Regions from separate parts of the Peptacetobacter sp. AB845 genome, predicted to be linked through region 1. Evidence: a T-box and tRNA genes for the amino acid it is inferred to sense, from the RefSeq annotation. Region 1 holds a T-box; the other regions hold tRNA genes.
The links. The T-box of region 1 lies ahead of pheS (phenylalanine--tRNA ligase subunit alpha). A T-box ahead of a tRNA ligase gene usually reads a tRNA of that ligase, here a tRNA-Phe.
Positions count from the first base shown of each region.

Region 2: it has a tRNA-Phe gene. The T-box ahead of pheS (phenylalanine--tRNA ligase subunit alpha) is inferred to sense a tRNA for this amino acid. The anticodon was not compared.
Region 3: it has a tRNA-Phe gene. The T-box ahead of pheS (phenylalanine--tRNA ligase subunit alpha) is inferred to sense a tRNA for this amino acid. The anticodon was not compared.

Region 1 covers NZ_CP180001.1:2,492,591-2,495,824, forward strand. The annotation lists gene pheT (phenylalanine--tRNA ligase subunit beta) at 1-701, opposite strand, end outside; gene pheS (phenylalanine--tRNA ligase subunit alpha) at 729-1,748, opposite strand; T-box leader at 1,843-2,079, opposite strand; gene ACK2WO_RS11700 (TrmH family RNA methyltransferase) at 2,139-2,933, opposite strand; gene ACK2WO_RS11705 (potassium channel family protein) at 2,937-3,234, opposite strand, start outside.
Region 2 covers NZ_CP180001.1:426,418-429,651, reverse strand. The annotation lists tRNA gene ACK2WO_RS02175 (tRNA-Glu) at 1-51, shown strand, start outside; tRNA gene ACK2WO_RS02170 (tRNA-Gly) at 61-134, shown strand; tRNA gene ACK2WO_RS02165 (tRNA-Val) at 139-214, shown strand; tRNA gene ACK2WO_RS02160 (tRNA-Asp) at 223-299, shown strand; tRNA gene ACK2WO_RS02155 (tRNA-Asn) at 329-404, shown strand; tRNA gene ACK2WO_RS02150 (tRNA-Thr) at 409-484, shown strand; tRNA gene ACK2WO_RS02145 (tRNA-Tyr) at 490-574, shown strand; tRNA gene ACK2WO_RS02140 (tRNA-Leu) at 588-671, shown strand; tRNA gene ACK2WO_RS02135 (tRNA-Gly) at 706-780, shown strand; tRNA gene ACK2WO_RS02130 (tRNA-Arg) at 797-873, shown strand; tRNA gene ACK2WO_RS02125 (tRNA-Gln) at 877-952, shown strand; tRNA gene ACK2WO_RS02120 (tRNA-Lys) at 993-1,065, shown strand; tRNA gene ACK2WO_RS02115 (tRNA-Ser) at 1,079-1,167, shown strand; tRNA gene ACK2WO_RS02110 (tRNA-Phe) at 1,171-1,246, shown strand; tRNA gene ACK2WO_RS02105 (tRNA-Met) at 1,255-1,331, shown strand; tRNA gene ACK2WO_RS02100 (tRNA-Ile) at 1,341-1,417, shown strand; tRNA gene ACK2WO_RS02095 (tRNA-Pro) at 1,431-1,507, shown strand; tRNA gene ACK2WO_RS02090 (tRNA-His) at 1,514-1,590, shown strand; tRNA gene ACK2WO_RS02085 (tRNA-Lys) at 1,601-1,673, shown strand; tRNA gene ACK2WO_RS02080 (tRNA-Cys) at 1,680-1,753, shown strand; tRNA gene ACK2WO_RS02075 (tRNA-Leu) at 1,770-1,856, shown strand; tRNA gene ACK2WO_RS02070 (tRNA-Met) at 1,869-1,944, shown strand; tRNA gene ACK2WO_RS02065 (tRNA-Glu) at 1,956-2,030, shown strand; tRNA gene ACK2WO_RS02060 (tRNA-Gly) at 2,040-2,113, shown strand; tRNA gene ACK2WO_RS02055 (tRNA-Val) at 2,118-2,193, shown strand; tRNA gene ACK2WO_RS02050 (tRNA-Asp) at 2,202-2,278, shown strand; tRNA gene ACK2WO_RS02045 (tRNA-Asn) at 2,308-2,383, shown strand; tRNA gene ACK2WO_RS02040 (tRNA-Thr) at 2,388-2,463, shown strand; tRNA gene ACK2WO_RS02035 (tRNA-Tyr) at 2,469-2,553, shown strand; tRNA gene ACK2WO_RS02030 (tRNA-Leu) at 2,567-2,650, shown strand; tRNA gene ACK2WO_RS02025 (tRNA-Arg) at 2,673-2,749, shown strand; tRNA gene ACK2WO_RS02020 (tRNA-Gln) at 2,778-2,852, shown strand; tRNA gene ACK2WO_RS02015 (tRNA-Lys) at 2,867-2,942, shown strand; tRNA gene ACK2WO_RS02010 (tRNA-Ser) at 2,956-3,044, shown strand; tRNA gene ACK2WO_RS02005 (tRNA-Leu) at 3,052-3,135, shown strand; tRNA gene ACK2WO_RS02000 (tRNA-Phe) at 3,165-3,234, shown strand, end outside.
Region 3 covers NZ_CP180001.1:566,312-569,545, forward strand. The annotation lists rRNA gene rrf (5S ribosomal RNA) at 1-110, shown strand, start outside; tRNA gene ACK2WO_RS02880 (tRNA-Glu) at 116-190, shown strand; tRNA gene ACK2WO_RS02885 (tRNA-Gly) at 200-273, shown strand; tRNA gene ACK2WO_RS02890 (tRNA-Val) at 278-353, shown strand; tRNA gene ACK2WO_RS02895 (tRNA-Asp) at 362-438, shown strand; tRNA gene ACK2WO_RS02900 (tRNA-Asn) at 468-543, shown strand; tRNA gene ACK2WO_RS02905 (tRNA-Thr) at 548-623, shown strand; tRNA gene ACK2WO_RS02910 (tRNA-Arg) at 636-709, shown strand; tRNA gene ACK2WO_RS02915 (tRNA-Lys) at 718-790, shown strand; tRNA gene ACK2WO_RS02920 (tRNA-Ser) at 802-890, shown strand; tRNA gene ACK2WO_RS02925 (tRNA-Ser) at 896-989, shown strand; tRNA gene ACK2WO_RS02930 (tRNA-Pro) at 1,003-1,079, shown strand; tRNA gene ACK2WO_RS02935 (tRNA-Ile) at 1,087-1,160, shown strand; tRNA gene ACK2WO_RS02940 (tRNA-Trp) at 1,185-1,260, shown strand; tRNA gene ACK2WO_RS02945 (tRNA-Pro) at 1,276-1,352, shown strand; tRNA gene ACK2WO_RS02950 (tRNA-Ile) at 1,358-1,431, shown strand; tRNA gene ACK2WO_RS02955 (tRNA-Phe) at 1,446-1,521, shown strand; tRNA gene ACK2WO_RS02960 (tRNA-Met) at 1,530-1,603, shown strand; rRNA gene ACK2WO_RS02965 (16S ribosomal RNA) at 1,811-3,234, shown strand, end outside.

The sequences.
Region 1 (3,234 bases):
ATTTTAACATCTTTAACTATTCTAGCTGCATATCTTCTACATAATTCTGGGTTTTCTATCTGCACATCGAAATCTATTGCTTCATCAGCTTCTTCTTTAACAGATACTTCTGGGTATTTAACTTTTTTACCAACTGTTACAGCTGCTTCTCTAGCTATACCTATTACACATCTGCAGTCTGGTCTATTTGATGTTAATTCGAAGTCTATAACAGCATCATTTATGCTAAGAACTTCTTTAACATCTTTACCTGTTTCATAACTATCTTCATAATCAAGAAGGAATATTCCGTTCTTTTTGTATTCTTCAACGTATTTTTCATCTATTCCAAGTTCAGCTGCAGAACACATCATACCTTCTGATACTTCGCCTCTTAATTTTCCTGTTTTTATTTTTATTCCACCAGGAAGTTTAGCTCCATGTATTGCTAGAGGTATATAGTCTCCAACTTTTACATTTTTTGCTCCTGTTACTATCTGAAGAACTTTTTCTCCAGCATCAACTTTTGTTACTATTAATTTATCTGCATTTGGATGTGGGTTTATTTCTAATATTTTCCCAACTACAACATTTTCTATATCTTCACCGAAGTATTCAACAGTTTCCATTTTAGTCCCTGTCATTGTCATCATATCGGCAAATTCTTTTACGTCCATATCTATATCTACGTAATCTCTTAACCATTTTACTGATACTAACATTTAATTTTTCCTCCCTATTTCATCAAATTAGAACTGATCTAAGAATCTAACATCATTTTCGAATAATAATCTTATGTCGTCTATACCGTATTTAAGCATTGCAAGTCTTTCAACACCCATACCTGCTGCGAATCCACTGTAAACTTCTGGATCTATTCCACAGTTTCTAAGTACATTAGGATGTACCATACCTGCACCTAATATTTCTATCCAACCTTCTCCTTTACAAACTGGGCAACCTTTACCACCACATTTGAAGCAAGTTACGTCTATTTCCGCACTTGGTTCAGTGAATGGGAAGTTGTGAGGTCTGAATTTTGTATTTGTTTCACTTCCGAATAATTTCTGAACGAATGTGTTTAAAGTTCCTTTGAATTCTGTCATAGTTATGTCTTTTCCAACAACTAGAAGCTCTATCTGATGGAACATTGGAGAATGTGTAGCATCTGGAGAGTCTGATCTGAAGCATCTTCCAGGAGCTATTATTTTTATTGGTAAATCTTCTTTTTCCATAGTTCTTATCTGAACTGGAGAAGTCTGTGTTCTTAATAATAAATCATCATTTATGTAGAATGTATCTGACATATCTCTTGATGGATGGTCTTTTGGAGCATTTAATGCATCGAAGTTATTTCTAACTGTTTCAACTTCTGGACCTTCTGCTATTGAGAATCCCATTCCTATGAATATATCAGTTACTTCATCTATTATTTTAGTTATAGGATGTTTTTTACCTACTTTAAATTCTTTTGAAGGCATTGTAACATCTATTACTTCTTCTGCTAATTTTTTAGCCTGTTCTGCTTTTTTAAGCTCAGTTTTAGCGTTGTTTATTCCTTCTTCTATTGCTGTTCTAACTTCATTACCTACTTTACCAACAACTGGTCTTTCTTCAGCAGATAATTTTCCCATTCCTTTTAATATTATTGTAAGTTCTCCCTTTTTACCAAGGTATTTAACTCTAAGACTTTCAGCTTTTTCTATACTGTCAGCCTGTGCTATTTCAGCTAATGCATTTTTCTGTAATTCAAGAAGTTTTTCCTGCATCTTTAAAATCACCCTTTCATAAATAGTTTTTCTTATTTTTCTTTGCGAAAATTTATTTTCTTATTTTTTTCATAAAAAAAGTCTTTCAATCCCAGCTAGGGACGAAAGACTATAATTCCGCGGTACCACCCTAGTAGTCTAATAAATTATATTAGACCACCTCAAAAGATTTAACGCATCCTATACGTCCAAACTTACACATCAAATCGACTTCAGTATGGAAACTCCAGAGTGAACTTCCCATGATATTTCAGAAGATTGCTCACAGCCAACGACAATCTATCTCTTTACTGAAATGGTTCACAGTACTTTTCTCTATCAATGTCAATTATTTTTAATTTTTGTAATTGTTTTTACAATTCCCTATGATTATAACATATTGTTTGTCTTTTAGACAAGTGATTTTTTGATTTCATACATTAGAATTGCTGAACTTATCGCCGCATTTAAAGATTCTGCACTTCCATATATAGGTATCTTTACAAGTAAATCAGAATTTTCGGCTATAACATCATCAATTCCATTAGCCTCATTTCCTATTACAAGTGCAACTTTATCCCCATAATCTACAGTATCGTACCAGTTTTCTGTATCAAGCCAACTTGATACAATCTTTATACCTTTAGATTTTAATGTAGATAACATCTCATCTCTTTCAGCAGGAATTATATTCATGCTAAATATAGAACCCATTGTAGATCTTATTACCTTTGGGTTGTATATATCGACACATCCTTTTAAAGTTATTATCGCATCTGCACCTGCTGCATCTGCTGTTCTTATTATTGTTCCCATATTACCAGGGTCCTGAATTCTATCTAATACTATAACGTATTTATCATCATCAGTTAGATTCTTTTCAAGAGTCTTTTTCTGATAAGAAACAACTGCTAGTATACCCTGAGTGTTTTCAGTATCTACCATATCTTTAAAATTCTTATTAGTTGTCTTATATACTTTTATATTTGCATCTTCTAATTTTTTTAAAAATTCTCTGTGTTCTTCTTTATTTTCAAAATCCTCATTTATAAAGACATAATCTATAATATCCTTTTGCTCAAAAGCTAACGTTAATATTCTATATCCTTCTATTATAAATTTGCTCTCTTTATTTCTGTTTTTTGATTTTAGAAGAAGTTTGGTATTTTTTATTTTTTCATTGTCCTTACTAGTTATTTCTACCATAAATTATCTTCTCCCCACAGTTTCAATATTTTGATTTATTATATCTCTAATGCTTGAGTTTTTACCTATTATTACAAGTATATTTCCACCCTCAAGTTTTTCTTCTGGAGAAGGAGTTACATTTATTTCTTTTCCGCTCTTTATAGCAAGAACTGTTATTTCGTATCTACTTCTAAGCTCTAGCTCTATAAGAGATTTGCCCATCCATTTTTTAGGAACAACTATTTCAACAATAGAGTACTCTGGATCTAATTCTATATGGTCTAGTATATTATTTGATACTAAGTTGTGTGCAACCCTA
Region 2 (3,234 bases), 480 kb from region 1:
CACCACCCTTTCACGGTGGTAACAGGAGTTCGATTCTCCTACGGGTCACCAACTAAATATGCGGGTGTAGCTCAATGGTAGAGTTCTGGCCTTCCAAGCCAGCTGTGAGGGTTCGATCCCCTTCACCCGCTCCAAAATGGGGTTATAGCTCAGCTGGGAGAGCATCTGCCTTACAAGCAGGGGGTCACAGGTTCGAGCCCTGTTAACCCCACCAAATAAAGTGGCTCGGTAGTTCAGTTGGTTAGAATGCCAGCCTGTCACGCTGGAGGTCGTGGGTTCGAACCCCATCCGAGTCGCCACTTTATAAAAAAATAAATACTAAAAATGTGGGAATATGGCTCAGTTGGTAGAGCAAATGACTGTTAATCATTGGGTCACAGGTTCGAGTCCTGTTATTCCCGCCAATGTGCTGGTGTGGCTCAATTGGTAGAGCAGCTGACTTGTAATCAGCAGGTTGTAGGTTCGAGTCCTATCACCAGCTCCAAATATGGAGGATTTCCCGAGTGGCCAAAGGGGGCAGACTGTAAATCTGTTAGCATCGCTTTCGGTGGTTCGAATCCACCATCCTCCACCAAAATAAAATATACGCGGATGTGGCGGAATTGGCAGACGCACTAGACTTAGGATCTAGCGCCTACGGCGTGGGGGTTCGACTCCCTTCATCCGCACCATGTAAAGTGCATATCAAAAAATATAATATAATGTGCGGGAATAGTTCAGCGGTAGAGCGCGACCTTGCCAAGGTCGAAGTCGCGAGTTCGAATCTCGTTTCCCGCTCCAAAAGCATTGTTGATGTGGGTGCATAGCTCAGCTGGATAGAGCAACGCCCTTCTAAGGCGTGTGTCGAAGGTTCGAATCCTTCTGCGCTCACCATGTTGGGGATTCGCCAAGTCGGTAAGGCATAGCACTTTGACTGCTACATTCGTAGGTTCGAGTCCTGCATCCCCAGCCAATATAATGTTATAAATAAATTAAAAAATGATGATTAATCTGGTTCATTAGCTCAGTTGGTAGAGCACCTGACTCTTAATCAGGGAGTCCTGGGTTCGAGTCCCAGATGAATCACTTTTGTAAATATGGAGAGGTGTCCGAGTGGTTTAAGGAGCTGGTCTTGAAAACCAGTGATGCTTAACGGCACCGTGGGTTCGAATCCCACCCTCTCCGCCAAATGCCCAGATAGCTCAGTCGGTAGAGCAGGGGACTGAAAATCCCCGTGTCGGTGGTTCGATTCCGCCTCTGGGCACCATATAGTGTGGCGGTATAGCTTAGTTGGCTAGAGCGTTCGGTTCATACCCGAAAGGTCACAGGTTCGACTCCTGTTACCGCTACCAAGATAATGAGGACCATTAGCTCAGTTGGTTAGAGCGCCCGGCTCATAACCGGTAGGTCTGGGGTTCGAGTCCCTGATGGTCCACCAAGTAAATATTTTTCGAGGTGTAGCGCAGTTTGGTAGCGCACGTGGTTTGGGACCATGGGGCCGGGGGTTCGAGTCCCTTCACCTCGACCATTTGTGGTGGATGTAGCCCAGTTGGTTAGAGCGCCAGATTGTGGCTCTGGAGGCCGTGAGTTCGAATCTCATCATCCACCCCAAAAAATATATGGTCTATTAGCTCAGTCGGTAGAGCACTTGACTTTTAATCAAGGTGTCCCGCGTTCGAATCGCGGATAGATCACTTTTCGGCGACATAGCCAAGCGGTAAGGCAATGGACTGCAACTCCTTGATCTCCAGTTCGAATCTGGATGTCGCCTCCAACTAAATATGATTTAAGCCGAAGTGGCGGAACTGGCAGACGCACAGGACTTAAAATCCTGCGGGACTTATCCTCCCGTACCGGTTCGATTCCGGTCTTCGGCACTCATACAATATCGCGGGGTGGAGCAGTTGGCAGCTCGTCGGGCTCATAACCCGAAGGTCGTAGGTTCAAGTCCTACCTCCGCAACCAAAATAAAATATGGCCCGTTGGTCAAGCGGTTAAGACACCACCCTTTCACGGTGGTAACAGGAGTTCGATTCTCCTACGGGTCACCAACTAAATATGCGGGTGTAGCTCAATGGTAGAGTTCTGGCCTTCCAAGCCAGCTGTGAGGGTTCGATCCCCTTCACCCGCTCCAAAATGGGGTTATAGCTCAGCTGGGAGAGCATCTGCCTTACAAGCAGGGGGTCACAGGTTCGAGCCCTGTTAACCCCACCAAATAAAGTGGCTCGGTAGTTCAGTTGGTTAGAATGCCAGCCTGTCACGCTGGAGGTCGTGGGTTCGAACCCCATCCGAGTCGCCACTTTATAAAAAAATAAATACTAAAAATGTGGGAATATGGCTCAGTTGGTAGAGCAAATGACTGTTAATCATTGGGTCACAGGTTCGAGTCCTGTTATTCCCGCCAATGTGCTGGTGTGGCTCAATTGGTAGAGCAGCTGACTTGTAATCAGCAGGTTGTAGGTTCGAGTCCTATCACCAGCTCCAAATATGGAGGATTTCCCGAGTGGCCAAAGGGGGCAGACTGTAAATCTGTTAGCATCGCTTTCGGTGGTTCGAATCCACCATCCTCCACCAAAATAAAATATACGCGGATGTGGCGGAATTGGCAGACGCACTAGACTTAGGATCTAGCGCCTACGGCGTGGGGGTTCGACTCCCTTCATCCGCACCATATTTTATTAATTCAGTTTTGTGGGTGCATAGCTCAGCTGGATAGAGCAACGCCCTTCTAAGGCGTGTGTCGAAGGTTCGAATCCTTCTGCGCTCACCAAAACACATAACTTAATATTTACCAATGTTGGGGATTCGCCAAGCGGTAAGGCACATGACTCTGACTCATGCATGCATAGGTTCGAATCCTATATCCCCAGCCATTTTTATTTTTTGTGGTCTATTAGCTCAGTCGGTAGAGCACTTGACTTTTAATCAAGGTGTCCCGCGTTCGAATCGCGGATAGATCACCATTTTTTTATACATGGAGAGGTGTCCGAGTGGTTTAAGGAGCTGGTCTTGAAAACCAGTGATGCTTAACGGCACCGTGGGTTCGAATCCCACCCTCTCCGCCAAGCATATGCGGATGTGGCGGAATTGGCAGACGCACTAGACTTAGGATCTAGCGCCTACGGCGTGGGGGTTCGACTCCCTTCATCCGCACCATACTTTATTTTTATTTTTTGATAAAATATGCCCAGATAGCTCAGTCGGTAGAGCAGGGGACTGAAAATCCCCGTGTCGGTGGTTCGATTCCGCCTCTGG
Region 3 (3,234 bases), 620 kb from region 1:
ATTATAGAAGAGAGGATACACCTGTTCCCATTCCGAACACAGAAGTTAAGCTCTCTATCGCTGATGGTACTTGGGGCGAAGGCCCCTGGGAGAGTAGGACGTAGCCACGTTAAATGGCCCGTTGGTCAAGCGGTTAAGACACCACCCTTTCACGGTGGTAACAGGAGTTCGATTCTCCTACGGGTCACCAGCTAAATATGCGGGTGTAGCTCAATGGTAGAGTTCTGGCCTTCCAAGCCAGCTGTGAGGGTTCGATCCCCTTCACCCGCTCCAAAATGGGGTTATAGCTCAGCTGGGAGAGCATCTGCCTTACAAGCAGGGGGTCACAGGTTCGAGCCCTGTTAACCCCACCAAATAAAGTGGCTCGGTAGTTCAGTTGGTTAGAATGCCAGCCTGTCACGCTGGAGGTCGTGGGTTCGAACCCCATCCGAGTCGCCACTTTATAAAAAAATAAATACTAAAAATGTGGGAATATGGCTCAGTTGGTAGAGCAAATGACTGTTAATCATTGGGTCACAGGTTCGAGTCCTGTTATTCCCGCCAATATGCTGGTGTGGCTCAATTGGTAGAGCAGCTGACTTGTAATCAGCAGGTTGTAGGTTCGAGTCCTATCACCAGCTCCAAATATTTGATATGGGTGCATAGCTCAGCTGGATAGAGCAACGCCCTTCTAAGGCGTGTGTCGAAGGTTCGAATCCTTCTGCGCTCATTTTTTATGGTCTATTAGCTCAGTCGGTAGAGCACTTGACTTTTAATCAAGGTGTCCCGCGTTCGAATCGCGGATAGATCATTTTTTAATATGGAGAGGTGTCCGAGTGGTTTAAGGAGCTGGTCTTGAAAACCAGTGATGCTTAACGGCACCGTGGGTTCGAATCCCACCCTCTCCGCCATATTAGGAGAAGTACTCAAGAGGCTATAAGAGGAGCCCCTGCTAAGGGTTTAGGCTGGGTAACACCGGTGCGAGGGTTCGAATCCCTCCTTCTCCGCCATTTATATTTAAATCGAGGTGTAGCGCAGTTTGGTAGCGCACGTGGTTTGGGACCATGGGGCCGGGGGTTCGAGTCCCTTCACCTCGACCAATTTTATGGACCATTAGCTCAGTTGGTTAGAGCGCCCGGCTCATAACCGGTAGGTCTGGGGTTCGAGTCCCTGATGGTCCATCTTTTTTTATCTAAAAAAAACATAGGGGTATAGCTCAGTTGGTAGAGCGTCGGTCTCCAAAACCGTGCGCCGGGGGTTCGAGTCCCTCTACCCCTGCCATATAGAACCAAAAATCGAGGTGTAGCGCAGTTTGGTAGCGCACGTGGTTTGGGACCATGGGGCCGGGGGTTCGAGTCCCTTCACCTCGACCATTTATGGGCCTATAGCTCAGGTGGTTAGAGCGCACGCCTGATAAGCGTGAGGTCGCTGGTTCGAGTCCAGCTAGGCCCACTTATTATGATTATGCCCAGATAGCTCAGTCGGTAGAGCAGGGGACTGAAAATCCCCGTGTCGGTGGTTCGATTCCGCCTCTGGGCACCATAGAACATGGCGGTATAGCTTAGTTGGCTAGAGCGTTCGGTTCATACCCGAAAGGTCACAGGTTCGACTCCTGTTACCGCTACTGAGCTATATTATTAGTGATTATGAACTTTGAAAACTGAATAGCAGATATATTTAGTTCGAATGAATAATTCGAACGCCATACAAACCATGCCAGATATTTTGAGATAACATCTGAGCGGATTTAACAAACTAATTTTATTTTGAGCAACGGAATTTTGAGCATTAGCGAAAAATTCGTTGGCGATATAAAATTTCGAAGAAATTTTATTTTGAGAGTTTGATCCTGGCTCAGGATGAACGCTGGCGGCGTGCCTAACACATGCAAGTCGAGCGATTCTCTTCGGAGAAGAGCGGCGGACGGGTGAGTAACGCGTGGGCAACCTGCCCTGTACACACGGATAACATACCGAAAGGTATGCTAATACGGGATAATATATAAGGGTCGCATGACTTTTATATCAAAGATTTTTCGGTACAGGATGGACCCGCGTCTGATTAGCTTGTTGGCGGGGTAATGGCCCACCAAGGCGACGATCAGTAGCCGACCTGAGAGGGTGATCGGCCACATTGGAACTGAGACACGGTCCAAACTCCTACGGGAGGCAGCAGTGGGGAATATTGCACAATGGGCGCAAGCCTGATGCAGCAACGCCGCGTGAGCGATGAAGGCCTTCGGGTCGTAAAGCTCTGTCCTCAAGGAAGATAATGACGGTACTTGAGGAGGAAGCCCCGGCTAACTACGTGCCAGCAGCCGCGGTAATACGTAGGGGGCTAGCGTTATCCGGATTTACTGGGCGTAAAGGGTGCGTAGGCGGTCTTTCAAGTCAGGAGTTAAAGGCTACGGCTCAACCGTAGTAAGCTCCTGATACTGTCTGACTTGAGTGCAGGAGAGGAAAGCGGAATTCCCAGTGTAGCGGTGAAATGCGTAGATATTGGGAGGAACACCAGTAGCGAAGGCGGCTTTCTGGACTGTAACTGACGCTGAGGCACGAAAGCGTGGGGAGCAAACAGGATTAGATACCCTGGTAGTCCACGCTGTAAACGATGAGTACTAGGTGTCGGAGGTTACCCCCTTCGGTGCCGCAGCTAACGCATTAAGTACTCCGCCTGGGGAGTACGCACGCAAGTGTGAAACTCAAAGGAATTGACGGGGACCCGCACAAGTAGCGGAGCATGTGGTTTAATTCGAAGCAACGCGAAGAACCTTACCTAGGCTTGACATCCTTCTGACCGAGGACTAATCTCCTCTTTCCCTCTGGGGACAGAAGTGACAGGTGGTGCATGGTTGTCGTCAGCTCGTGTCGTGAGATGTTGGGTTAAGTCCCGCAACGAGCGCAACCCTTGTCTTTAGTTGCCATCATTTAGTTGGGCACTCTAGAGAGACTGCCAGGGATAACCTGGAGGAAGGTGGGGATGACGTCAAATCATCATGCCCCTTATGCCTAGGGCTACACACGTGCTACAATGGATGGTACAGAGGGCAGCCAAGCCGTGAGGTGGAGCAAATCCCTTAAAGCCATTCTCAGTTCGGATTGTAGGCTGAAACTCGCCTACATGAAGCTGGAGTTACTAGTAATCGCAGATCAGAATGCTGCGGTGAATGCGTTCCCGGGTCTTGTACACACCGCCCGTCACACCATGGGAGTTGGAGACACCCGAAGCCGACTATCTAACCTTTTGGGAGAAGTC